3 regions of the Janthinobacterium longum genome follow, and region 2 is predicted to be linked to each of the others. Evidence: predicted binding sites of a transcription regulator. Region 2 holds the regulator's gene; each other region holds the start of a gene.
The links. Region 2 encodes FNR, which switches genes on or off when oxygen is low (the NO sensors DNR and NnrR bind a similar motif). Its sites were predicted from a motif close to TTGATNNNNATCAA; they were not measured.
Positions count from the first base shown of each region.

Region 1: a site for FNR is predicted at 5,233-5,246, ahead of ACQ4WM_RS05245 (universal stress protein). Genes of this name have one in related genera too.
Region 3: a site for FNR is predicted at 5,665-5,678, ahead of ACQ4WM_RS02790 (bacteriohemerythrin). Genes of this name have one in related genera too.

Region 1 is NZ_JBNYXQ010000001.1:1,148,930-1,156,452, forward strand. Features, by position in the region: gene leuC (3-isopropylmalate dehydratase large subunit) at 1-659, opposite strand, end outside; gene ACQ4WM_RS05230 (S41 family peptidase) at 973-2,103, shown strand; gene ACQ4WM_RS05235 (chemotaxis protein CheA) at 2,156-4,021, opposite strand; gene ACQ4WM_RS05240 (protein phosphatase CheZ) at 4,021-4,872, opposite strand; gene ACQ4WM_RS05245 (universal stress protein) at 5,329-5,796, shown strand; gene ACQ4WM_RS05250 (response regulator) at 5,901-6,545, shown strand; gene ACQ4WM_RS05255 (Crp/Fnr family transcriptional regulator) at 6,873-7,523, shown strand, end outside.
Region 2 is NZ_JBNYXQ010000008.1:53,092-60,614, reverse strand. Features, by position in the region: gene ACQ4WM_RS18980 (HAMP domain-containing sensor histidine kinase) at 1-2,617, opposite strand, end outside; gene fnr (fumarate/nitrate reduction transcriptional regulator Fnr) at 2,820-3,578, shown strand; gene ACQ4WM_RS18970 (FixH family protein) at 3,579-4,103, opposite strand; gene ccoG (cytochrome c oxidase accessory protein CcoG) at 4,245-5,636, opposite strand; gene ccoP (cytochrome-c oxidase, cbb3-type subunit III) at 5,641-6,567, opposite strand; gene ACQ4WM_RS18955 (cbb3-type cytochrome oxidase subunit 3) at 6,560-6,760, opposite strand; gene ccoO (cytochrome-c oxidase, cbb3-type subunit II) at 6,762-7,376, opposite strand; gene ccoN (cytochrome-c oxidase, cbb3-type subunit I) at 7,393-7,523, opposite strand, start outside.
Region 3 is NZ_JBNYXQ010000001.1:624,949-632,471, reverse strand. Features, by position in the region: gene ACQ4WM_RS02825 (cytochrome ubiquinol oxidase subunit I) at 1-1,149, shown strand, start outside; gene cydB (cytochrome d ubiquinol oxidase subunit II) at 1,161-2,315, shown strand; gene cydX (cytochrome bd-I oxidase subunit CydX) at 2,355-2,468, shown strand; gene ACQ4WM_RS02810 (hypothetical protein) at 2,604-3,320, shown strand; gene ACQ4WM_RS02805 (methylated-DNA--[protein]-cysteine S-methyltransferase) at 3,322-3,888, opposite strand; gene ACQ4WM_RS02800 (hypothetical protein) at 3,936-4,151, opposite strand; gene ACQ4WM_RS02795 (hypothetical protein) at 4,298-5,179, shown strand; gene ACQ4WM_RS02790 (bacteriohemerythrin) at 5,184-5,591, opposite strand; gene ACQ4WM_RS02785 (hypothetical protein) at 5,714-5,866, opposite strand; gene ACQ4WM_RS02780 (PepSY domain-containing protein) at 6,011-7,523, opposite strand, start outside.

The sequences.
Region 1 (7,523 bases), on a different contig from region 2:
CAGACCGTCATGCGGCCTTCCATCGACAGCGCGCGGATCGCCGCCCCGCCGAACTCGATACAGTAGCCGGTGCCGCCGGCCGTGCCGATCTTGCCGATAATGGCCAGCACGATGTCCTTGGCCGTCACGCCGGCCGGCATCACGCCGTCGACCTGCACCAGCATCGATTTCGATTTTTTCTGCAGCAAGGTTTGCGTGGCCAGCACGTGTTCGACTTCCGAGGTGCCAATGCCGTGCGCCAGCGCGCCGAAGGCGCCGTGGGTGGACGTATGCGAGTCGCCGCATACCACCGTCATGCCGGGCAAGGTCGCGCCCTGCTCGGGCCCGATCACATGCACGATGCCCTGGCGCTTGTCGTTCATGTTGAAATACGTCAGGCCGTAGTGCCTGGCGTTCTTGTCCAGGGTTTCGACCTGCAGGCGCGAGACCGGGTCGGCAATGCCGTCGGCGCGGCTGGTGGTCGGCACATTATGGTCGGCCACGGCCAGATTGGCGGAAATGCGCCACGGCTGGCGCCCGGCGTCGCGTAGTCCGTCGAATGCTTGCGGGCTGGTCACTTCGTGCACCAGATGGCGGTCTATATACAGAATGGTCGTGCCGTCTTCGTCGGCGCGCACCACGTGGGATTCCCAGAGTTTGTCGTAAAGCGTCTTCATCATGAGTTATGCAGCAATGCCACAGCCTGTAGTAAGTGAGCAAGTGAATCCAGATTCATACGGTGATCCGCAAGGATTATGCCATATTTTACCCATTACAGAACCGAAAGCGGCCGATCCACAAGATTAGCGATACAAAGTTTGGTCACTTTGTTGGATTTGAGCTGGAAATTGCCGATTCAGCCGCTCTTGTGGCATCGGGCCACGTCAACAAACCCGCGCCCCGAAGCAAGCACGGTGGCCCTGCATGGGCATAGGCGTTTGGGCAACTTTCGTGTATTGTATTTTGACAACAATTTCAGGAAGGATTGCACTGATGAGACTGCGTTTTTTGGCGGCAACTGCCCTGGCCACGCTTGCTGCCAGCCATGCACTGGCGGCCACGCCCGGCGAAGCCTGCCTGCAGGACTTGCGCGCCCTGCCCGGCTTCTTGCTGGAAAACGATACCGGCGCGCGCCAGCACCTGGCGCAAAAAGGGCAAGCATATTTCGACCAGGCGCTGGCCAGCGCCAGCGAGGCGGCGGCCAATGCCAACGATGAGGCCGCTTGCAATATCGCGCTGTCAGCGTATCTGGGCAAGTGGCGCAAAGGCCATCTGCAGATCGTGCCGAACCAGGGATTGAGTCTGGACAAAACCTCCAGCAACGCCACGCCGGCGATAGCCACCCCGGACAGGGCGCCCTCGCTGCAACTGCTGTCCTCGCACACTGCGCTGCTGACATTGCCCAGTTTTTTTCCCCAGTACGCCAAAGCCATCGCCGATTTACTGGCAAGCAAACACAGCGAGCTGACACATCGGCGCAACTGGATCATCGATGTGCGGCGCAACAACGGTGGCGACGACAGCACGTATGCATCCCTGTTGCCATGGATCGCGTCAGGCGAGAGCGTCAACATGGGCGTGGAATGGCTGTCGACGCCGGCCAATATCGCCGGCCAGGAAACTATCTGCGCGCTGTATGCCCCCGGCAACGCCAGCTGCATGAAGCACATGGCCCAGGCCGTCACCCGCATGCGCAGCGTGCAGCCGGGCCAGTTCGTGGCGCAAAGCGCCGACGGCCCCATGGCCTATGCGCCATTTTCCAGCCAGCAAGGACAGCCGGCACGGGTGGCGGTGCTGGTCGACCGCGATTGTGGCAGTTCATGCGAACAATTCCTGCTCTCAGTGCGGCAGAGTTTTCGCGTCAAGCTGATCGGGCGCAACAGCAATGGCGCGCTCGATTACTCGAATCTGCGCATGCAGGCGCTGCCGTCAGGCCTGCGCCAGATCGCTTACGCCACCTCGCGCTCGGCCCGACTGCCGCATTTGCAGGTTGACCTCGATGGCATCCAGCCCGATATCTATCTGCCGCCACCGAAGGACGAAGCGGGTCGCGCCGAAGAAGTGCTGCGAGTACAGCGCTGGCTGGAAGGCGGCAGCTTGCGCCCGGTTGACGAAGCGAAATAAAAAAGCCTGCGGCAGGATGTCTGCCGCAGGCTTTTTCTGAAGATGCAAGTACTTACGCTGCCATGCGCACCGCGCCGCGGCAGCCATCCATCAGGAAGGACAGCCCCACCACCAGCACCAGTTCGCCTTCGGCCGAACGGGCGGTACCGGTAATGCCTTCGACGGTAATGGCCGTCATCGGCTTGATCACCAGGTCTGCAGTACCGTCGACGGCTGCCACTGCCAGGATATACGGCTGCGGCGCGGCCACCACGATGCCGACCCGCTCGCTGCACGGCTCGTACCCGAGCGAACCGGCCAGCGAACGCACCGGCAATGGACGGCCCTGGTCTTTCAGCACCGGCGCACCGCCCACTTCCATAAACGTTTCCGGCAACTCGACCACGCGCTGTACCACCGCCATCGGCAGCGCCAGCGCGGCACCCGAGGTCGATACCAGCATGGTCGGCACGATCGACAGCTCGATCGGCAGGCGGATGGCAAATTTCGTACCCTTGCCCAGCACCGACTCGATATGGATGGCACCACGGTTTTTTTCCACCGCAGTTTTCACCACGTCCATGCCGACGCCACGGCCGGAGACGCTGGAAGCGACTTCCTTGGTCGAAAAGCCTGGCAAGAACACCAGCTGGAAGCATTCGTCGTTGCTCAGTTGCGCGTTTTCGCTGATCAGGCCTTTTTGCTGTGCCTTGCTGCGCAGGAAGACCGGGTCCATGCCCTTGCCGTCATCCTGCAGCACGATCATCACGCTGTTCGCTTCCTGCCATGCTTTCAGGGAAATATACGACTTCGCAGGCTTGCCGGCTGCCAGACGATCTTCTGGCGACTCCACCCCATGGTCGAGCGAGTTGCGCAGCATGTGCACCAGCGGATCGTACAGGCTGTCGACCACCACGCGGTCGACTTCCGTTTCCGCGCCTTCGATGGTCAGTTCGACATCCTTGCCCAGGTCCTTGGCCAGCTCGCGCACCAGGCGCGGGAATTTCTGGAACAAACGACCCACCGGCTGCATGCGCGTGGCCAGGGTGGCCCTTTGCAGTTCAGTCGAGTAACGCGACGCGCGTTCCAGGGTTTCCGCCAGGGTCGCCATCAGGGTGGCGGCCTGGCCTTCGAATTTGAATTGCAGCAAGCGTTCAAGCAGCACGGCGGCCTGGTTGGCCGCTTGCACCGATTCGCCGGCCACTTCCAGCAGGGCGTCGAGCTTGACGGCGTCGACGCGAATGCTGTCTTCCTTGACCGGCGCCGCATGACGCATGTCCGGGCGCTCTTCGCGCACCACGCCATCGACGGCCTTGGCGGCCGGCCTGGCGGCGGCAGGTGCAGCCACGGCAGCAGCAGCAGGCACAGCAACCGAAGCGGCAGGCGCGACCACAGCCAGCTGGCTGCCGGCCGGCACCACGGCGTTATACAGGGCCGCCCAATCCAGGCCATCGGCACCGATCACTGAAACAGCGGCAGCGGCAACAGGGGCGGCAACCACAGGCGCTTCCACCACCGCCGGCATTGGCGCGGCGGCGACAGGCGCATCCATGCTCTTGCCTTCGATGGCGTTGGTAAGGATGAGTTCCAGCTCTTCCGGCATGGCCGGCAGGCTTTCCGGCGCGGCGCCGTTGGCCAGCTCCGTCAGCTGGTCGGCCACGAAGCCGGACGCCTGCAGTGCCGCCTCAATGGCGATCGGCGTCACCGGCGCGGCGCCCGTGCGCAGCGCGTCGAACAGGTTTTCGGTCAGGTGGCAGGCCGCAACCAGCGCAGGCAGGCCCATGAAACCGGCGCCACCCTTGATAGTGTGAAAGGAACGAAACACCGCATTGAGCGTTTCCTTGTTGTCCGGATCGCGTTCGAGACGCAGTAAGTGCTCTTCAACATTAACCGCAAGATCCATCGCCTCGACGACGAAATCCTTGAGCATATCGTCCATTAGAATCCCAAATCGGCAAGAAGGTCATCGACATTATCCTGGTCCAGCGCCACCGACGGCACGGAAGGCCCTTGCATCAGCGGCGCTTCCTGTTTCTGGGCAAGCTTTTCGCGCACTTCGGCAGGAGCGTTGTCACGCAGCAACTGCGCGAGCTCATTCTCGACCGTTTTAGTGATATTGACAACTTTTTTGATCAGCTGGCCCGTGATGTCCTGGAAGTCCTGCGCCATCATAATTTCCAGCAAGCGCGCTTTTTCCGCCTCGGTTGCCTCGGTGACGGCCTGCGCGAACTGGCGCGAATCACCGGCCAGGGCCTTGAACTCGTCCAGGCTCAGCTTGCCGTCGAACAGCGCAGTCCAGCGGCTGTCCATGTCCTTGGCCTTTTTCGAGAGCACATCCTGTGCCGGCATGCCTTCGTCGAGCGTGTTCAGCACCTTGTTGGCGGCCTGTTCGGTCAGGGTCGCCACATATTCCAGGCGGTCCTGCGCGTCGACGATCTGCGACGACGCCTCCGTCAGCGCCTTGTCATAGCCCAGTTCGCGCAGCGAGTCGTGCAGCAGGCGCACGATGCCGCCCAGGCGTTCGAACATCGGCTTGTCGGACTGGTCGACCGGTTCAGTGGCGAGGGCGGCAGCTGCTGGCGCAGGTTCCTCCACGCCAGGCGCCGGGGCGGCCGGCTGCGCAGCTGCGGCTGGCGCGGCGCTGGCCGATACCGAGTCGAACAGCGCGTCAAAATCATCGTCCGCAATCACTGCCGGAGCTGCCTGCGCGGGCGCCGGCTTGGGCGCCTCGGTGCGTTGGGCAGATACTTCATCGAATAAGGCATCGAAATCATCAGCGGCGTTGGTCATATCCCTGCTTCTCCATAATTTGTCAAAATTCCGCCTGAACTGTGCGTTTTACAGACTACTACCCACAATTTCTCGATTAAGATGATTTGAGGCAATACCGCTGCGATGATGCGAGTGTAGCAGGGCGCCGCCCTGTTGTTCAATCTCAAAACGCGCTTCCTGCCGTAAACCATGCCTGCAATACCTTTTCCGCACGGAAATATCTGTATCAGGTGTTGTATTTTGAAATACTACCATTGGCGCGCCGGCAAGAGCAGCTATCCGGCGAGAAAACCTTGCCGCAAGCCACTTGCCGCCAAACCAAAAGCAGCAAATGATCATCCTTTCGCCAACGTTGTCTATACTGAACCGGCACAACTGTTGATAAATATCAAATCGTTACATGAATACCATCATGCTACCCAGCCTACAATAAGGCAGGCTGTGCGCAACGGTTCACTTTAAGAAAGAGCTGTCATGTATAAGAAAATTCTGATCGCCACTGACGGTTCAGCCGTCTCCAACCTGACTGCCTGCGCCGGCGTCGCGTTCGCCGAACAAATGCATGCCGACATCCTTGCCCTGTACGTCGCGCCCGAATACCAGTACCCGGTGTATATCGAAATCATTCCACCCAGCTATCCCAGCGAAGAAGAATACCGCATCGCCATGCGCCGTGCCGGCAGCGGCCACTGGCAGCCCATCCTGGACGAAGCTGCCAAGCGGGGTCTGGAAGCGAGCGGCCTGACAGCCTTTTCCGACAGTCCGGCGCAAAAGATCGTCGAAGTGGCGCAGCTGCAGCATTGCGACCTGATTTTCATGGGCTCGCATGGCCGCAGCGGCTGGGGCCAGTTGTTGCTGGGCAGCGTCACCAACAAGGTGCTGTCGCACTCGACCTTGCCGGTGCTGGTACACCGCCTGATCAAGGAGCCGCCGGCCCAATGACGCACCGCGCCAGGGATCCCGGCGCGACGGGCGTTTTCGCCCGGCCTGGCCCCCTTTTCTGATGCCTTAACAATCGCCGCCCGGCGAACCAACCTACTGACGCTATGATACGTATTGTGATTGCCGACGACCACACCATCATGCGCGAGGGCCTCAAGCGCATACTGGACGGCGCGCCCGAGATCGACATCGTCGGCGAAGCCATCGACGGCTTCGAAGTACTGAACCGGGTGCGCCAGGGGGGCTTCGACCTGCTGTTGCTCGACCTGTCGATGCCGGGCCGCAGCGGCGTCGACCTGATCCGCCAGATCCGCAGCGAGGCGCCCAAGCTGGCCATCCTGATCCTCACCATGCACGAAGAAGAGCAATATGCCGTACGCGCCATCCGCGCCGGCGCGCAGGGCTACCTGACCAAGGAAAGCGCCGGCACCCAGCTGGTCGGCGCCATCCACAAGGTGGCCTCGGGGCGGCCGTACATCAGCGCAGAAGTGGCCGAGCAGCTGGTGCTCAACATCATGATGCCCAATGAAAGCCTGCTGCACAAACAATTGTCGGACCGCGAATTCGAAGTGTTCTCACTGCTGGTGGCCGGCAAGTCGATCACGGAAATCGCCAACAACCTGCACCTGAGCGTGAAGACGGTCAGCACTCACAAGACCCGCATCATGCAGAAAATGGGCATGAGTTCACTTTCAGAAATGGTGCAATACGCCGTCGCCCACCGCCTGCTGTCGCCCTTCAAGACCTGAATCAGCCCGCCGCGCGCGCGATCATCAGTGTAGGATTAATCCTACACCACCCACCTTGGCTCCTACTGCCATATTCAGCCTCGGCTGATATTAATTCACTACGTGTGTTGGCATACTGAAACCAGTTGCCGAGTTGCTGGAAATTATTTCTTTACATCGCACGTTTCAACGCTACACATATTAAACGCCAGGGCCATGCCGGCATACGGCGCAGCCCCTGAGCATTTCGCTGTTCCAACATGACCGACCTGCCACCAGGAGATGAACATGCTGTCCACGCACACGTCTGAAAACCGTCCGACTTCGCCGACACTCCAGTCGCCTTCCATGGAAGCGGGACGCCAGCGCCAGGGACGGTTGTGGTCAAACCTGAAAGAAGTCTGCGATCTGCTGCATATTTCCACCGCCTGCGCCATCGCCGCCGACGAACTGCTGTTCCAGCACGTGCAGTTCAAGACCGGCCAGCGCATCCACACCATCGGCCAGCCCTTCGACACCCTGTACATCGTCAATTCGGGCTTCCTGAAAACCGTGCTGATCGACGAATTCGGCAATGAACAAGTGCTCAGCTTCCCCATGAAAGGCGACATGCTGGGCGTCGACGGCATCCACACCCGCCATTACTCGTCGGAAGCGGTAGCGCTGTCCGACTGCGACCTGATCTTGCTGCCATTCAAAAAGCTGACGTCACTGGGCCGCGTGCATCTGGAGCTGGAAAACGTCATGTACGGCGTGATGAGCCGCGAACTGGTGCGTGAGCAGGCGATGATCGGCATGCTGGGCGCGCTCTCTGCCGAAGCGCGCGTGGCCCGCTTCCTGGTCTCGCTGGCCGACCGCTTCGCGCAGATGGGCTACTCAAGCAAGCTGTTCAACCTGCGCATGACGCGCCATGAAATCGGCAGCTACCTGGGCCTGACGCTGGAAACGGTCAGCCGCACCTTGTCGGCTTTTAATGAAATCGGCCTGATCACGGTCGAC
Region 2 (7,523 bases):
TCATCTCTTCCACCACTACCGGTTTGGCGATAAAGTCGGTAATGCCGGCCGTCATGCAGCGTTCGCGTTCGGAGGCCAGCACACCGGCCGTCATGGCGATCACGGGCAGGTTCAGACGCAGTTCGGTGCGGATAATGTGGGTGGCGCTGAAGCCGTCCATTACCGGCATCTGCATGTCCATCAGCACGATGTCGTAGCGTGGTGCCTCCGCGCGCAGGCGCTCGACGGCCAGCAGGCCATCGCCAACCACGTCCAGCGTGGCACCCATGTGCTCCAGGATGCCGCGCGCTACCGCCTGGTTCAGAGGGTTGTCTTCCACCAGCAAAAAGTGCACGCCAGCCAGTTCATTGCCGCTCTGCTGCAGTGCGATATGCTGTTCGCCATCCTGCTTGGCGCTCAAGGCCTGGTGCAGCGCGTCGAACAGGCTCGACCCGGTAATCGGCTTCATCAGCACCACGTCGGCTTCGGCCGCGCTCGAGATTTCTTCCAGGTGGTTGCGCGCAAACGCGTTGACCATCACCACGATCGGCTGGCGCTGGCCGCTGGCCGCCTGGCGTATCGCCTTGGCCGTGGCCAGGCCGTCCATCACCGGCATGTGCCAGTCGGCCAGCACCACGTCATACGGTTGCTGCTGCTCCAGGCGCTCGCGGTACAGTTCGATGGCGGCAAAGCCCGAGTCGACTTCGTCGGCGGCCCAGCCCCACGCTTCGATCAGCTTGACGATCAGTTCGCGCGTGGTGCGGTTGTCGTCTGCCACCAGCAGGCGCAAGTGGCCCAGCGCCGGTGTGCGCCGCTCTTCGTTCGGCTGCGCCAAAGCCTCGAATGGCACGCTGAACCAGAAGCGGCTGCCCTTGCCTTCGCTGCTGGCCACGGCGATATCGCCGCCCATCATGTGGATCAGGTGCTTGCTGATGGCCAGCCCCAGGCCGGTGCCGCCGAAGCGGCGCGTGATGCTCTGGTCGCCCTGCGAGAAGGCGGTAAATAATTGTTCCTGCTGCTGCGGCGTCATGCCGATGCCGGTATCGCGCACTTCGAAGCGCAGCCAGGCTTTGTCAGCAGTCTGTTCTGCCAGGCTAATGGCCACCACCACTTCCCCGCTGGCGGTAAATTTGATGGCGTTGCCGGCCAGGTTGACGAGGATCTGCTGCAGGCGCTGGGCGTCGCCGACCAGCCGGCGCGGCACGTCCGACTCGACTGCGATCGCCAGTTCCAGCTCCTTCTCGCCGGCGTTCATGGTCATGGTGGTGGCCAGGGTATTCATCACCTCGTCGAGATCGAATTCGACCGGCGACAGGTCCATGCGGCGTGCCTCGATCTTGGAAAAATCGAGCACGTCGTTGAGGATGCCCAGCAGCGACTGGCCAGCCACGCGCACCATGGTCAGGTATTTGCGCTGTTCCGTATTGAGTTTGGTATTACCGAGCAGATACACCATGCCCAGCACGGCGTTCAGGGGCGTGCGGATTTCATGGCTCATGTTGGCAACGAAATCGCTTTTTGCGCAGTTGGCCGCTTCGGCGCGGTCGCGCTCGTCTTCAAGTTCCCTGGCGCGTGCTTCCACTTCCTGCTGCAGGCGGTCGCGCTCGCTCATCAGGCTGTTGAAGGCCGCCGTCAGTTCGCCGATTTCGTCGCGCTGCTCGACCGGCAGCGGCGTGAAACGCTGGTTGCTGCTGCGCAGTGCCAGCAGGGTGTCGCGCAAGCGCACCAGTGGCGACAGCAGGCGCACCGTGACCCAGCCCAATACCAGTGCCGCCAGCAGCGAGGCGCAGGCGCTCCACAGCACCAGCCGGTACAGCACGCCGTCGAACGGTTCAAATGCATCGTCAATCGGCAGCGAGGCGGCCAGCAGCCAGTTCACCGATTTCAGCTGTTTGAAGCTGTTGACCGCCCTGACGCCGCTGCTGTTGTTGCTGACCGTGCTGCCTTCGTCACTGCTGGCGGGGCCGACGCGCGGTTGCAGCAGCTTGGCGGTCTCCGGGTGCAGCACATACCGCGGCACCTTGCCGCGAGTCAGTATGAAGTAATAGCCGTTCTTGCCCACCTTGGCAGTGCGCAGGTCGCCCAGCAGGTTGTCCTTGTACAGGCGCAGCACGCCGACCACCAGGCCGGCTATCTCGCCGTTCTTGTCCAGCACGGGCGCGACCATCTGCACGATCGGCATGCCGCTGGTCTTGCCCAGCATCGGCTCGGTGATCATGGCCTTGCGGGTGCGCATGACGGTCTGGAAATACGGGCGGTCGCTGACATCGAGAGCGCTGCGCTCCTGCAATTCCGGCACATCGCTGACCAGCTTGCCGCGCGTATCGAGCACCAGCACGTCGTCGAACAGAGCCAGCATGGCGCGCTGTTCATAGTACTGGCGCAACTGGGCCGGCTGCGCCATCAGTGCGGCCGGCTGGCGGCGCGCCGTTTCGGTGATGACGTCGAGCAGCATGCCGAGCTTGTCATCGAGCTCTTCTGCCGTGCGGGATATCATGGCCGTTTGCTGGCTCAGCAGTACCTTGGTGAAATCATCGCGCATGCGTTGCACTTGTACCAGTGTGACCAGGGCAATCATGGCGACCGAAGTAAGGCTGGTCGCCAGCGCGACTTTTGCTTTGATGCCGAGAGGCTTCATATTTTCCTTTGCTTGGCATGCGGCATGTATGTTGTCAGGAATTCTCCTAGCAAAGCGGCAACTTGGCAAGCACCAGCTTGTGGCGCAGTTGCCATGAAAATAAAGGAAGAAAGTGATTTAATGCCGGCATTTCACCGAAATTGGCACACGGCAACCCTGAATGCAGTAAACTCGTTGTTGTATTTTCTTAAAGGTATACGCAATGACACCTGATCTATTGTCCCCAACTCTGCCCATCGTGAGCGTTGAAGCGCTGCGTGCGCGCTGCGCCACTTGCAGCATGCACCAGCTTTGCTTGCCGATGGGCTTGGATGTGGGCGACATGGACCGCCTCGACCAGATCATCGGACGGCGCCGCAAGGTGTTGCGCGGTGCCTCGCTGTTCCGCATTGGCGACGCGTTCCAGAACCTGTATGCGATCCGCCTTGGCCACTTCAAGACCTACCAGATCAATCCCGGTGGAGAGGAACAGGTGACGGGGTTCCAGATGGCCGGCGAATTGCTGGGCATGGACGCCATCAGCGCCGACCGCCATCATTGCAATGCGGTGGCGCTGGAAGACAGTGAAGTGTGCGAAATTCCATTTTCCAGCCTGGAGCAATTGCTGGGCAATATGCCAACCCTGCTGCGCCATTTCCACCGCATGATGAGCCAGGAAATCACGCGCGAGCAAAGCGTGATGCTCTTGCTGGGCAATATGCAGGCGACCCAGCGTTTTGCCGCCTTTATCGTCAACCTGGCCTCGCGCTATGAAGCGCGCGGTTACTCGGGCAGCAAATTCCAGCTGCGCATGTCGCGCGAGGAAATCGGCAACTACCTGGGCCTGACGATCGAGAGCATCAGCCGGCTGCTGTCCAAATTCAAGAAGGAAGGCTGGCTGAGCGTATCGAACCGCGAGATTGAAATCCTGCAGCCGGCCAGACTGAAGGCGATTACGGCCGGTACCGACGTCTGCAAATAATTACAGTTCGCTGTCGGCACGCAAGCTGATGTCGCGCTGGGCCGGCCAGGTCCAGATTCCCGACAGGCGCCATTCGCGCTTGCCGTCTTCCACCAGTACCTGCCAGCGGCTGCGCTCGAGCATCGGCAGCGAGACCGAGAAATTGCCGTCCGCATCGGGCTGCACCATCAGCCGGATGTCTTTTTCCGGCAAGGTCGCGTGCGCCAGGTGCAGCAGCAAGGGCTGCTGGTAAGCCTTGCCAAAGCTGTGCACGGAACCGGTGATGCGCGATTGCGCCACGTCGTAGGCAAGGCTGGTGTCCATCGCCAGGTTGCTGGCCACCGTATCGCGGCGCAGGTCCTGATTGATCGCCTTGCCCTGCTTGTAGTAGTCGCCCACCACCAGCGCATCGGGTTGCGTAAACGCGATATACCCCATAAAGCTGCCGACGACGACCGACAAGCCCGGGCCGATCATCAGCAGCCACGGCCAGCGGTGCTTGTACCAGGGGGCGACGGGAGCTTGCAGTTTGACAGTCTTGGACATTTTTATCTCCCGGGGTCAGACCCGTTGGGTCTGACCCCAGCTTTACGTTGAGTGGATGAAGGCTGGGGTTTGAGGCCAGCTTTATGTTTAGGGTAAGCAAGCAAAAGGCTGGGGTCGGACCTGCAGGGTCCGACCCCTTGTTTAACGCGGCACGATAAACACCGCGCTCTCGCGTACATGCAATGACGGCTCGTCGAGTGATTGCAGCTCGATCTGGATCTTGTTCGAACCTTTTTCTCCGACACCGTGCGGCACGCGCAAACGTACCGGCCAGCCCAGCGTTTCGGTCGGCTGCAGGGTCACTTCCTCGCGCGTCAACAGGGTCAGTCCGGGCAGGCCCGAGACGGCAATTTTGAAGTGCTGCTGCTGTTCGGAAGTATTCATGATCTGCAGGCGATACACGTTTTCGATCATGCCGTCTTCCACTTCGCGGCCCATCGAGCCACGGTCGCGGATCACGTCCATTTTCAAGGGCGTGCGCAGGAACAGCGAGGTACACACGGCGGTGACGATCAGTGCCAGGATCGTGGTGTAGATCAGTACGCGCGGCCGCATGGCGCGCCGGCGGATCTGCTGCGAATTGAAGTTGTTTTCCATCGCATGGTCGGTGCTGTAGCGGATCAGCCCGCGCGGCCGCTCGACCTTGTCCATCACGCTGTTGCAGGCGTCGACGCAGGCGGCGCAGCCGATGCATTCATACTGCAGGCCCTTGCGGATATCGATGCCGGTCGGGCATACCTGTACGCACAGTGTGCAGTCGATACAGTCGCCCAATTTGGTTTGCGTGCCGTCCCTGGCGGCTTTCTTGCTCAGCGCGCCGCGTGGTTCGCCGCGTTTTTCATCATAGGTGATGATCAGGGTGTCCTGGTCGAACATGGCGCTCTGGAAGCGCGCATACGGACACATGTATTTGCACACCTGTTCGCGCAGCCAGCCCGCGTTGCCGTAGGTGGCCAGGCTGTAGAACAGGATCCAGAACCATTCCCAGGGACCGAAATTGAAGGTTCGCACTTCATGTACCAGGTCCTGGATCGGCGTGAAGTAGCCGACGAAGGTAAACCCTGTCCACAGGGCGATCGCGCCCCACACCAGATGCTTGGCCACCTTTTTGCCGGTCTTGCGCAGCGAAGGGCCCTGGCGGTCTAGCGCCATGCGCGCGCTGCGCGTGCCTTCGATTTTGCGTTCGACCCACAGGAAGATTTCCGTGTACACCGTTTGCGGGCACGAAAAACCGCACCAGACGCGCCCGGCAATTGCAGTGACGAGGAACAGCAGATACGCCGAGATGATCAGCAGGGCCGCCAGATAGATGAAATCCTGCGGCCACAGCACCACGCCGAAAATGTAGAACTTGCGCGTGGTCAGGTCGAACAGCAGGGCTTGCCTGCCGTTCCAGTTGAACCACGGCAAGCCGTAGAACGCCAGTTGGGTGAGCCAGACGCACACCCAGCGCCATGTTGCATAGCGTCCTTTGGCCTCGCGAGGGTAGATCTGCTCGCGGGCCGCATACATCTTGATGACTTGGGGTTCCATTACATTATTTCACGGGAACTGCAGGCTGAGGGTTGGACAGGCTCCAGATATACGCCGACAGCACATGCACTTTCGACTCGCCAAGGAAGTCACCGAAGGCGGGCATCTGGTTGTTGCGGCCCTTGCGGATGGTTTCCATGATGGTGTCGGCACTGCCGCCGTACAGCCAGATCTTGTCGGTCAGGTTCGGTGCACCGAGTTGCTGGTTGCCCTTGGCGTCGGCGCCATGGCAGGCCATGCAGGCGCCGAACTTGGCCTTGCCCAGTACCGATTTGACTGGGTCCGAGGTCGAACCCGACAGGCTCAGCACATAGTGCGCGACATTCTCCACATCCTGCTCCGAACCGAGCGCGGCGCCCATCGGCGGCATGATGCCGTTACGGCCGTGCATGATGGTGGTCTTGATGATGTCCGGGTCGCCGCCATACAGCCAGTCCTTGTCGGTCAGGTTGGGAAAACCCTTGTTGCCGCGTGCATCCGAGCCATGGCACTGCGCGCAGTAGGTCAGGAACAGACGCTGGCCGATGGCGTTAGCCTGCGGATCGGCAGCCACGGTTTTCAGGTCCTGTTTCAGGTACTTGTCGAACAGGGGACCGTAATCGGCTTCGGCCTTTTTCAGCTCCTGCTCGTACTGGCCCGACGATTTCCAGCCCAGCTTGCCGGCATAAGTGCCCAGGCCCGGATACAGGAACAGATACGCCAGCGCAAACACGATGGTGATGTAGAACAGCCACATCCACCAGCGCGGCATCGGCGTGTTCAACTCCGTCAGGTCCTCATCCCACACGTGGCCGGTGGTGCCGTCGGCCGGTGCGCCCGGCAATACCTTCACTTTCGACTGCGAGTACAGCAGTACGGCGCAACCGATAATGCCCAGCAGGGACAGCACGACAATGTAAATATTCCAGAAACCACTGGTAAAGTCAGACATGGCTGCGCTCCTCTTTTGCCACTCCGGCTTCCACCGGATAGTCCAGCGCCTCGTCGGCGAACGGCAGGTTGGCCGCCGCGTCGAAGTCCTTGTTGCTGCGGCTGAATGTCCACCACAGGATGCCAACAAACGTCGTAAAGGAAACCACCGTCATGACGCTGCTGGCGCTGTCGAACAGGTTCTCGATTGCCATGCTAATTCCTCGTTTTGATTAATGTGCCCAGGCCTTGCAGGTAGGCCACCAGGGCGTCTTCTTCGGTTTTGTCCTTCAGTTGCTCCGGACCGGCCTTGATTTCTTCTTCGCTGTAGGGCTGGCCCAGGCGTTTCAGGGCGCGCATCTTCGGCACGATGTCTTCCGGCGCGAGCTTGGTCTTTGCCAGCCATGGGTAGGCCGGCATATTCGATTCCGGCACCACGTCGCGCGGATTGTTCAGGTGGGTACGGTGCCATTCATCGCTGTAGCGCGCGCCGACGCGTGCCAGGTCGGGACCGGTACGCTTGGAGCCCCACTGGAACGGACGGTCGTAGACGAATTCGCCCGCCACCGAATAGTGGCCATAGCGCTCGGTTTCCGCGCGCAGCGGACGCACCATCTGCGAGTGGCAGTTGTAGCAGCCTTCGCGTACATAAATGTCGCGCCCGGCCAGGCGCAGTGGTGAATAGGGCTTCAGACCGGCGATCGGCTCGGTGGTACTCTTCTGGAAGAACAGCGGCACGATTTCAACGGCGCCGCCGACGCTGATCACCAGGGTGACCAGGCCTATCAGCAGCCAGGGGTTTTTTTCAATCCATGCATGTGAAAATTTCATTTTGCTTTCGCTCCAATCAGGCGTGCGCCGCGTTCAGTTCCGGGATGCGTGCGACTGGCACCTTGGTGCCGCGCAAGGTCATGTAGGTGTTGTAGCCCATCACGCACATGCCAGCCAGGTACAAGAGGCCACCGCCCACGCGCACCA
Region 3 (7,523 bases), on a different contig from region 2:
TTGTGGATACTGGTCGCCAATGGCTGGATGCAAAATCCGGTGGGCGCCGCCTTCAATCCGCAAACCATGCGCATGGAAGTGACCGACTTTGGCGCCGTGCTGACCAATCCGGTGGCGCAGGCCAAGTTCGTGCACACGGTATCGGCAGGCTATACGGTGGCCGCCATCTTCGTGCTGGGCGTGTCGGCCTGGTATTTGCTCAAGGGCCGTCACGTGCAGCTGGCCAAGCGTTCGATGACGGTGGCCGCCGCCTTCGGCCTGGCGGCGTCGCTGTCGGCGGCGGTGCTGGGCGATGAAAGCGGTTACCTGGCGTCCGAACACCAGAAAATGAAACTGGCCGCCATCGAAGCGATGTGGGAAACGGAACCTGCCCCAGCGGCATTTACGGCGATCGGTTTTCCCGACGAACAAGCGCGTGAAACCCATTATGCGCTGCATATTCCGATGGTGATGGGCCTGATCGGCACGCGTTCGTTGAATACCGAAATTCCCGGCATTGCCCAGCTGGTCGAGCGCGGCGAGCTGCTGATACGCGACGGCATCAAGGCCTATGACGCGCTGCAAACCATCCGCGCTGTGCCGCCCGGCGGCGTGGTACCTGAAGAAGCGCAGGCCATGTTCGAATCGAAAGGCCCGTCGCTGGGTTACGCCTTGCTGCTGAAACGCTATGTCGATGATCCGCGCCTGGCCACGCCCGAACAGATCGCCAGGGCCGCGCGCGACACGGTGCCGCCTGTGGCGCCGCTGTTCTGGTCGTTCCGCGTGATGGTCGGCCTGGGCATGTTCTTTATTTTGCTCACCGGCACATTTTTTGTACTGTCCGTGCGCCGCACCCTGGACGCCCACCGCTGGCTGCTGAAAGTGGCCGTGTTCGCCATCCCGCTGCCATGGGTGGCCGCTGAAGCAGGCTGGATCGTGGCCGAACTGGGCCGCCAGCCCTGGGTCATCGAAGGCGTGCTGCCGACCGCCGTGGCAGTGTCGAACCTGGGCGTGACGACCTTGCTGATCACCATTGCCGGCTTTGCCGCCATCTATACGGTGCTGCTGGTGATCGAGATGAAGCTGATGCTGAAAGCCATCCGCAAGGGACCGCAACTGCATGCGCCCGCAGCAGTGGCTGCCATCCCCGCCACCGTACAACCTGCCTGAGGAGGTGCATCGTGATTTTGCATGAACTGATTTCGTACGAAACCCTGCGCCTGATCTGGTGGCTGCTGATCGGCGTGCTGCTGATCGGCTTTGCCGTCACCGACGGCTTTGACCTGGGCACCGGCATGCTGCTGCCCTTTGCCGGCAAGACCGATCTGGAACGCCGCATTATCATCAACAGCATCGGTCCCGTGTGGGAGGGCAACCAGGTGTGGCTGATACTGGGCGGCGGCGCCGTCTTTGCCGCCTGGCCGCAGCTGTATGCGGTGTCGTTCTCGGGCTTTTACCTGGCCATGTTCGTGATCCTGGTGGCGCTGATCCTGCGCCCGGTCGCCTTCAAATTTCGCAGCAAGCGTGAAGACGCCAGCTGGCGTGCACGCTGGGACATCGCCTTGTTTATCGGCGGCTTCGTGCCGGCCCTGATCTTTGGCGTGGCCATCGGCAATGTGCTGCAAGGCGTGCCATTCCGCTTTTCCGACGACATGCATATCTTTTACGAAGGCAGCTTCTTTGGCCTATTGAACCCGTTTGCACTGCTAGCTGGCCTGGTCTCGGTGGCGATGCTGGTGATGCACGGCGCCACCTGGCTGCAGGTGAAAACCGAAGGCATCGTCGCCGAACGGGCGCGCACCTTCGGCAGCGTGGCGGCGATCGTCACGGTGGTGCTGTATGCGGCTGCCGGCGTGGCACTATGGACCATGGTTGACGGCTACCGCATTACCAGCGCGATCAGCGTGGCCGGCCCGTCCAACCCCATGTTCAAGACGGCTGAAGTGGCGGCCGGCGCCTGGTTCCTCAACTACGCGGCCCATCCTTGGACCTGGTCCGCACCGGTACTGGGCCTTGCCGCGCCGCTGCTGGCCCTGCTTTTCCTGCGCCTGCGCCGCGCCGTGCCGGCCCTGCTGGCCAGTGCGCTGGGCATCGCCGCGATCATCCTCAGCGTGGGCGCGTCCATGTTCCCATTCATCCTGCCGTCGTCGCTCGATCCGCGCGCCAGCCTGACGGTATGGGATTCGTCGTCCAGCCACATGACGCTGTTTATCATGCTGGTCGTCACCACCATCTTCATCCCCCTGATCGTGGCCTATACCAGCTGGGTCTACAAGGTGCTGTGGGGCAAGGTCGATGGCCAGGCCATCAGCGACGGCAAGGGCCACGCCTACTGATCATTGATACATCATTTACTCAACTTCAAAGGAATCATCATGTGGTATTTCGCCTGGATACTGGGCCTTCCGCTGGCGGCGATGTTCGCCGTGCTCAACGCAATGTGGTACGAAATGGTCGATGGCGACACGACGCCCGAGAAGTATCTCTGACGACCGTATCGCTGAAGCAGGCCCTGGGCTTTCCTGTAACAGGAGGAATGGTCGCTCCATATAAACGCGGCCGGGGCCGCTTTGGATGCAGCGCAGTGCTACACTGCCCACCATTCTTTTTGACGGAACCCCATCATGACCACCACGCTTTCTTCCTTGCCTTATCGCGCTACCGCCGCCGAGGCTTGCCAGTGGCTGCAAGCGCAGACCGGCACGCCCTGGACCCTGGCGCGGCTGCTGGAAGAGGGTGGCTTGCCGTATGTGTGGATAGATTATTCGGATGAATGGGCCGAGTTGTTCCACGAGGGCGTGACACGCTACGCGGCGCCGGTGGTGTTTATCGAGGACAAGCAGCACCTGGCTGCCGGCGGCAGCGATGTCTGGCTGCGCTTTACGCGCGATTCCGGCAACCTGGCCATTGCCCTGAAGGATCAAGGCTTGCGCGCATCGCTGGACGGTTTGCATTTCCAGGAACGCGACCTGTTAAAGCTGGTAAAGGAATTGCTCAATCCCACGCCTGTCGAGCCGGAAACGCCTTTGGCGCCGCAGGAAAGCCTGAAGGGGCTGGAGCGCAACGAGATCCTGCAAGCGTTTGCGTCCATCGTCAAAGTCAACCTGGAGCAGGGCATGCTGGCCGGCCTGGGCGTCTTTGGCGACGATGGAGCGCGCGTGCGCAAGAATTCGCGTGGCGGCAAGAACAATTACCTGTGGAATCCCGTTACACTGGCCTTCGGCCTGCACGATGTGCACCGCGTGCCGATGCCGCATCTGAAAAAAGCATTTGCCACCCAGCCGCTGCTCAGGCCATGGAAGGCGGCCTGGCTGGAGTCACTGGCCTTGCTGGGAGAATAAACTAGAAAAGCTTGCCCTGCGCCAGGTCGACCTGCCGGGCGCGCCGCGTGGCCAGCCCGGTTTTTTGCGCCTCCTGCGCGCTGGACAGGCCGATGCCCTCCAGCGCCAGCAAGGTTTGTTTGGCCTCCAGGCCGCCCGCAAAGCCTGTCAGCGCGCCGCTGGCGCCGATCACCCGGTGGCAGGGCACGATGATGGAAACGGGATTCCTGCCATTTGCCGCGCCGACCGCGCGCACGGCGGCGGGCCGGCCGACCTGGCACGCGATTTCGCCATAGCTGCGCGTCTGGCCGAATGGTATCGTCAGCAGCGCCTGCCATACCTGCTTCTGGAAATCGGTGCCGGCAAAGTCCAATGGCAGCTCGAACTGCTGGCGCGTGCCGGCAAAATACTCGCGCAATTGCTGCTGCGCTTGCAGCAGCACCGGATGCGTGCCGTCTTCGCTCAGCTCGCCCAGGCGCACCCGGGTCGGTTTGTCGTCCTGCCACAAAACCGCTGCCAGTGCAGCGCCGCGCGCCACCAGCGTCAGTTCGCCCACTGGCGAGGGCATTAACTTGTAGACACAGAGCATGAACATTCCTTGTCAACAACTATGCATTAAAGCAATCTGCGCCAGATTCAGCCTTTGGCTACCGGCTCGCCTTGCGTCAGCTTGCCGCCATAAAAGCCATCGTGCAGGCCGTGAGCGAAGTCGACCAGCGGTTGTCCGCCTGTGGCCGATACATACAGCAACCAGGCCGCTGCCAGCATGGTTTTGCGGTCATTGCGGCGGTAGCCGAGGGTAATGCCGATGATGCCGGAAACCAGCAGTATCAATTCCACGTAATACGCCATGCGCCGCTCCCCGCTGGTGAATAAAAAGTTGCCTTGCGGCATACTAATATGAAATTAAGTATGTGGCAACTTTTTATGCTGGATGGTTTCAGAATCAACGGTTCTGCGATAATGCATGCAGGATATTTGTCAGCTGAAGGAATTGCATGCGTATGAAAAGCGCGATAGGGATAGTCATCTCCTGTGCCGGATGGCTGTGCGCCATCTCGCCTGGCCATGCGCAGGAAGCGCAGACGCCTCCAGCGGTGCCGCCGACGCATGAAGCGCCGGCCTTGCCCGCACCTGCTGCGCAGCCGGTGCCAGCCAGTCCCGTTCCGGCTCCGGTTCCGGCAGCAGAACCTGAGCCCGTCGCAGCCGAACTGCTCGGAGTGATACCCCAGTCCGTGAAGGTTACCGCCAGCAATCTGGCGGCGCCGCCGCGCGTGCGTTTCACGGCGTACCGCGATAGCTATCTGACGGCAAAAAAAGTCTGGCAGGTATCGCGCGGTAACGTGGTAATGGCCTTGCGCCTGATCCCGGCCAAGCTCAGCGCCACTATCGACGATGTGCGGGTGGCGTTGCAAGGCGATGGCGCGCCGGTGGCGATCAAGGTGGGCGAGGGCGGTGTCTTCATCGTGCCAATCAATGACGAGATAGCGGCCCAGGATGGCAGTTTCCTGGTCAACAAGGGCCGCGGGGAATTGACAGCCAATATGGTGATCCAGCCCGCCGTGGCGCGCGATGCCTGGACGGTGGGGCGGGTGGCGCAAGTATTGCATGACGCCAGGCTGGCCGTGCATGCGATCACACCGTGGTACAAACGCCTGTTTTCCAGTGAAGTGCAGGCGCTGGCCTTTTGCGCGCCCGAGCGGGGCAGCGCCCTGCAACTGATGCAGGACCAGCAACTGATTGCCACCCTGCCGATGAACGACGCCGCCGTCAACGACATCAACCTGCCTGTGTATTGCAAGATGTTCGATGGCGAAGACAAATACCCGGGCCACTACCGCGTGGTGATGCCCGAACAGGCGACGGTGCTGATACTGTAAGCTGTCAGGCAGGCTTGCACTGCACCAGTTCCAGCGCCGCCGCCAGCGCCAGGTCCATCGTTGCCTGGTGAAACAGCAGCCACTGCGGCAGCAGGGCCAGCGCATGGCGGCCCTGTTCCACGTCACCCTCGTCGACGGCAGCCCAGGCGTGGTGCAGGCCGCCGAGCACGCGAGCATGCTGCTCGCGGTGGTTGGTCAGCGATGGAAAGCCGATTTCCTCCATCAGGTCTTCTTCTTCGCGGAAATCGCGTTCCACCGCCGCGACAAGTTCCCGAAAGCCCACGCTGAATTGTGGGTCGCCGAGGTTCGCAAGCTGCTCCAGCCGCGCCACTGCGTCAAACAGCGCTTCGTGCGCCGCGTCCATGGCGGGTATGCCCAGCGCCATGTCTTGTTTCCATTGAGATGTCAACATGCCAGCTCCTGTGTCAGCCTGCGGTCGGGCTGACCGGGCGGCTTCAGTGTGGGCGTGCTGAAGGTGAAAATCCATGATCTGGATCAAACATTCAATCGCTTCAAGCGCAGGCGATGGCGGTGTCAGCGCTGCGGCCAGTGCGACCACATGGCATGGGCGTCGACATTCGGCGTCTGCAGCATTTGTGCCAGCGAAGGACCGGACCGCTGCAGCATCAGCGGCACCAGCATCAGCGAAGAGAGGGCGAGGCAGGCCAGCACTTTGAGCGTCAACATGATTATCTCCCGGCACGCCAGCGGCAGCGCGGGAATGCGGCGCCAGCCGGTTATGCGATGACATCATGCTTGCAGTGTAGGTCAGCTGGCGACAAGTTCAACTGATTGCTGTGATGCACTGCAGCAACAGCTGCCAGTCGATGTTCAATAAACGTCGCGGCGGTAGCGGTCTTGCGTGCGCAAGTCGTCCAGGCCATCCTGGCCCAGCACGTCGAGCAGCACCGCGTCGACGCCGGCCGCCATGCCCTGCAGGCTGCCGCACACATACACGATGGCGCCGTCCTGCAGCCAAGTGCGCAATTCACTGACCGCGCTGCGCAGGCGGTCCTGTACGTACTCGCGGCTATCGCCGTCGCGCGAAAACGTGCGGTCCAGACGCGCCAGATTGCCCTCTTGCAGCCACGCCTCCAGTTCTGCGGTGCAGATGCTGTCGGCGCTCTGCTGGCGCTCGCCGAACAGCAGCCAGTTGCGGCCCAAGCCCGCCCGCTGGCGCGCGCGCAGGTGCGAGCGCAGGCCGGCCAGGCCCGAGCCGTTGCCGATATAAATGCACGGCACGTCGGTCAGCGCCGGGGCGAAGGCCGGGTTCGCTTGCAAACGCAGGCGGATCTCACCGCTCAGCGGCGCGAACTGCGTCAGCCAGCCCGAGGCCACGCCATAGCCGCCGTTGTTCTCGCCCGCATGGCGCTCCTGGCGCACCAGCAATTGCAGCTCGCCATCGTGCGGCATGGACGCCACCGAATAGCTGCGCGGCGCGTGTGGCACGCTGCCGCCGCTGTCTTCGCCTTCGCTGCCGTCGCTATTGCACGGAATAATCTCGGCCAGCGCGCCGGCTTCCCAACTGGTGCCAGCAGGGCCGGACAAGCCGATTTCATACAGCTGGCCGCCCTGGCTGCCAGGATTGAGCAGCACGCGGCGCGTCAAGCGCCACGCCTCATACGACGCATCTTCCTGGCGGCCGATGGCGTCGATCGGGCTGCCGCTGGTGCGCGCCAGCGCCTGCGACCAGGCGGCCAGTGCGTGGGCGTCATGCTTGTCCACTTCAATCATGGCAAACAGCGGCGTCGCGCCCAGCGCTTGCAGGCGCAAGTCCAGTGCGCGGCCAAAGCCGCAGAACTGGCTGTAATGGCGGTCGCCCAGGGCCAGCAAGCCAAATTCCAGGCCGGCCAGATCGGGCGCCTTGCTGTCGTCCAGCAATCGCGCAAAGCGGCGCACGCCATCGGGTGCTTCGCCCTCGCCAAAGGTGCTGGCGACGATCAGTACGTGTTCATACTGGCGCAGCTGTGTCGGCGACAATTGCCCGAGCGACTGTACGTCGACCGGCACGCCGGCCTGCTGCAGGGCGCGCGCGCTTTCCAGTGCCAGCCTTTCGGCCTGGCCCGACTGGCTGGCATAGGCCACCAGCGTCGGCAGGGCGCTGACATGCGGGCCGGGCGCACCGGCGCCCAGCATGGCGCGTTGGGCGGCAACGGCGCGCTTGGCCTTGCGCCGGCCCAGGTACAACATCCAGCCGGAGATGCCGAACAGCGGCATGCACAGGCTGGCGACGGTCACGATAATGCGCCCCGGCAAACCGAAATAGCTGCCCATGTGCAGCGGGTAGATGATGCTGAGCAGGCGCGCGCCTTGCCCCTGCTGGTCGTAGGGCTTGTATTCGGTA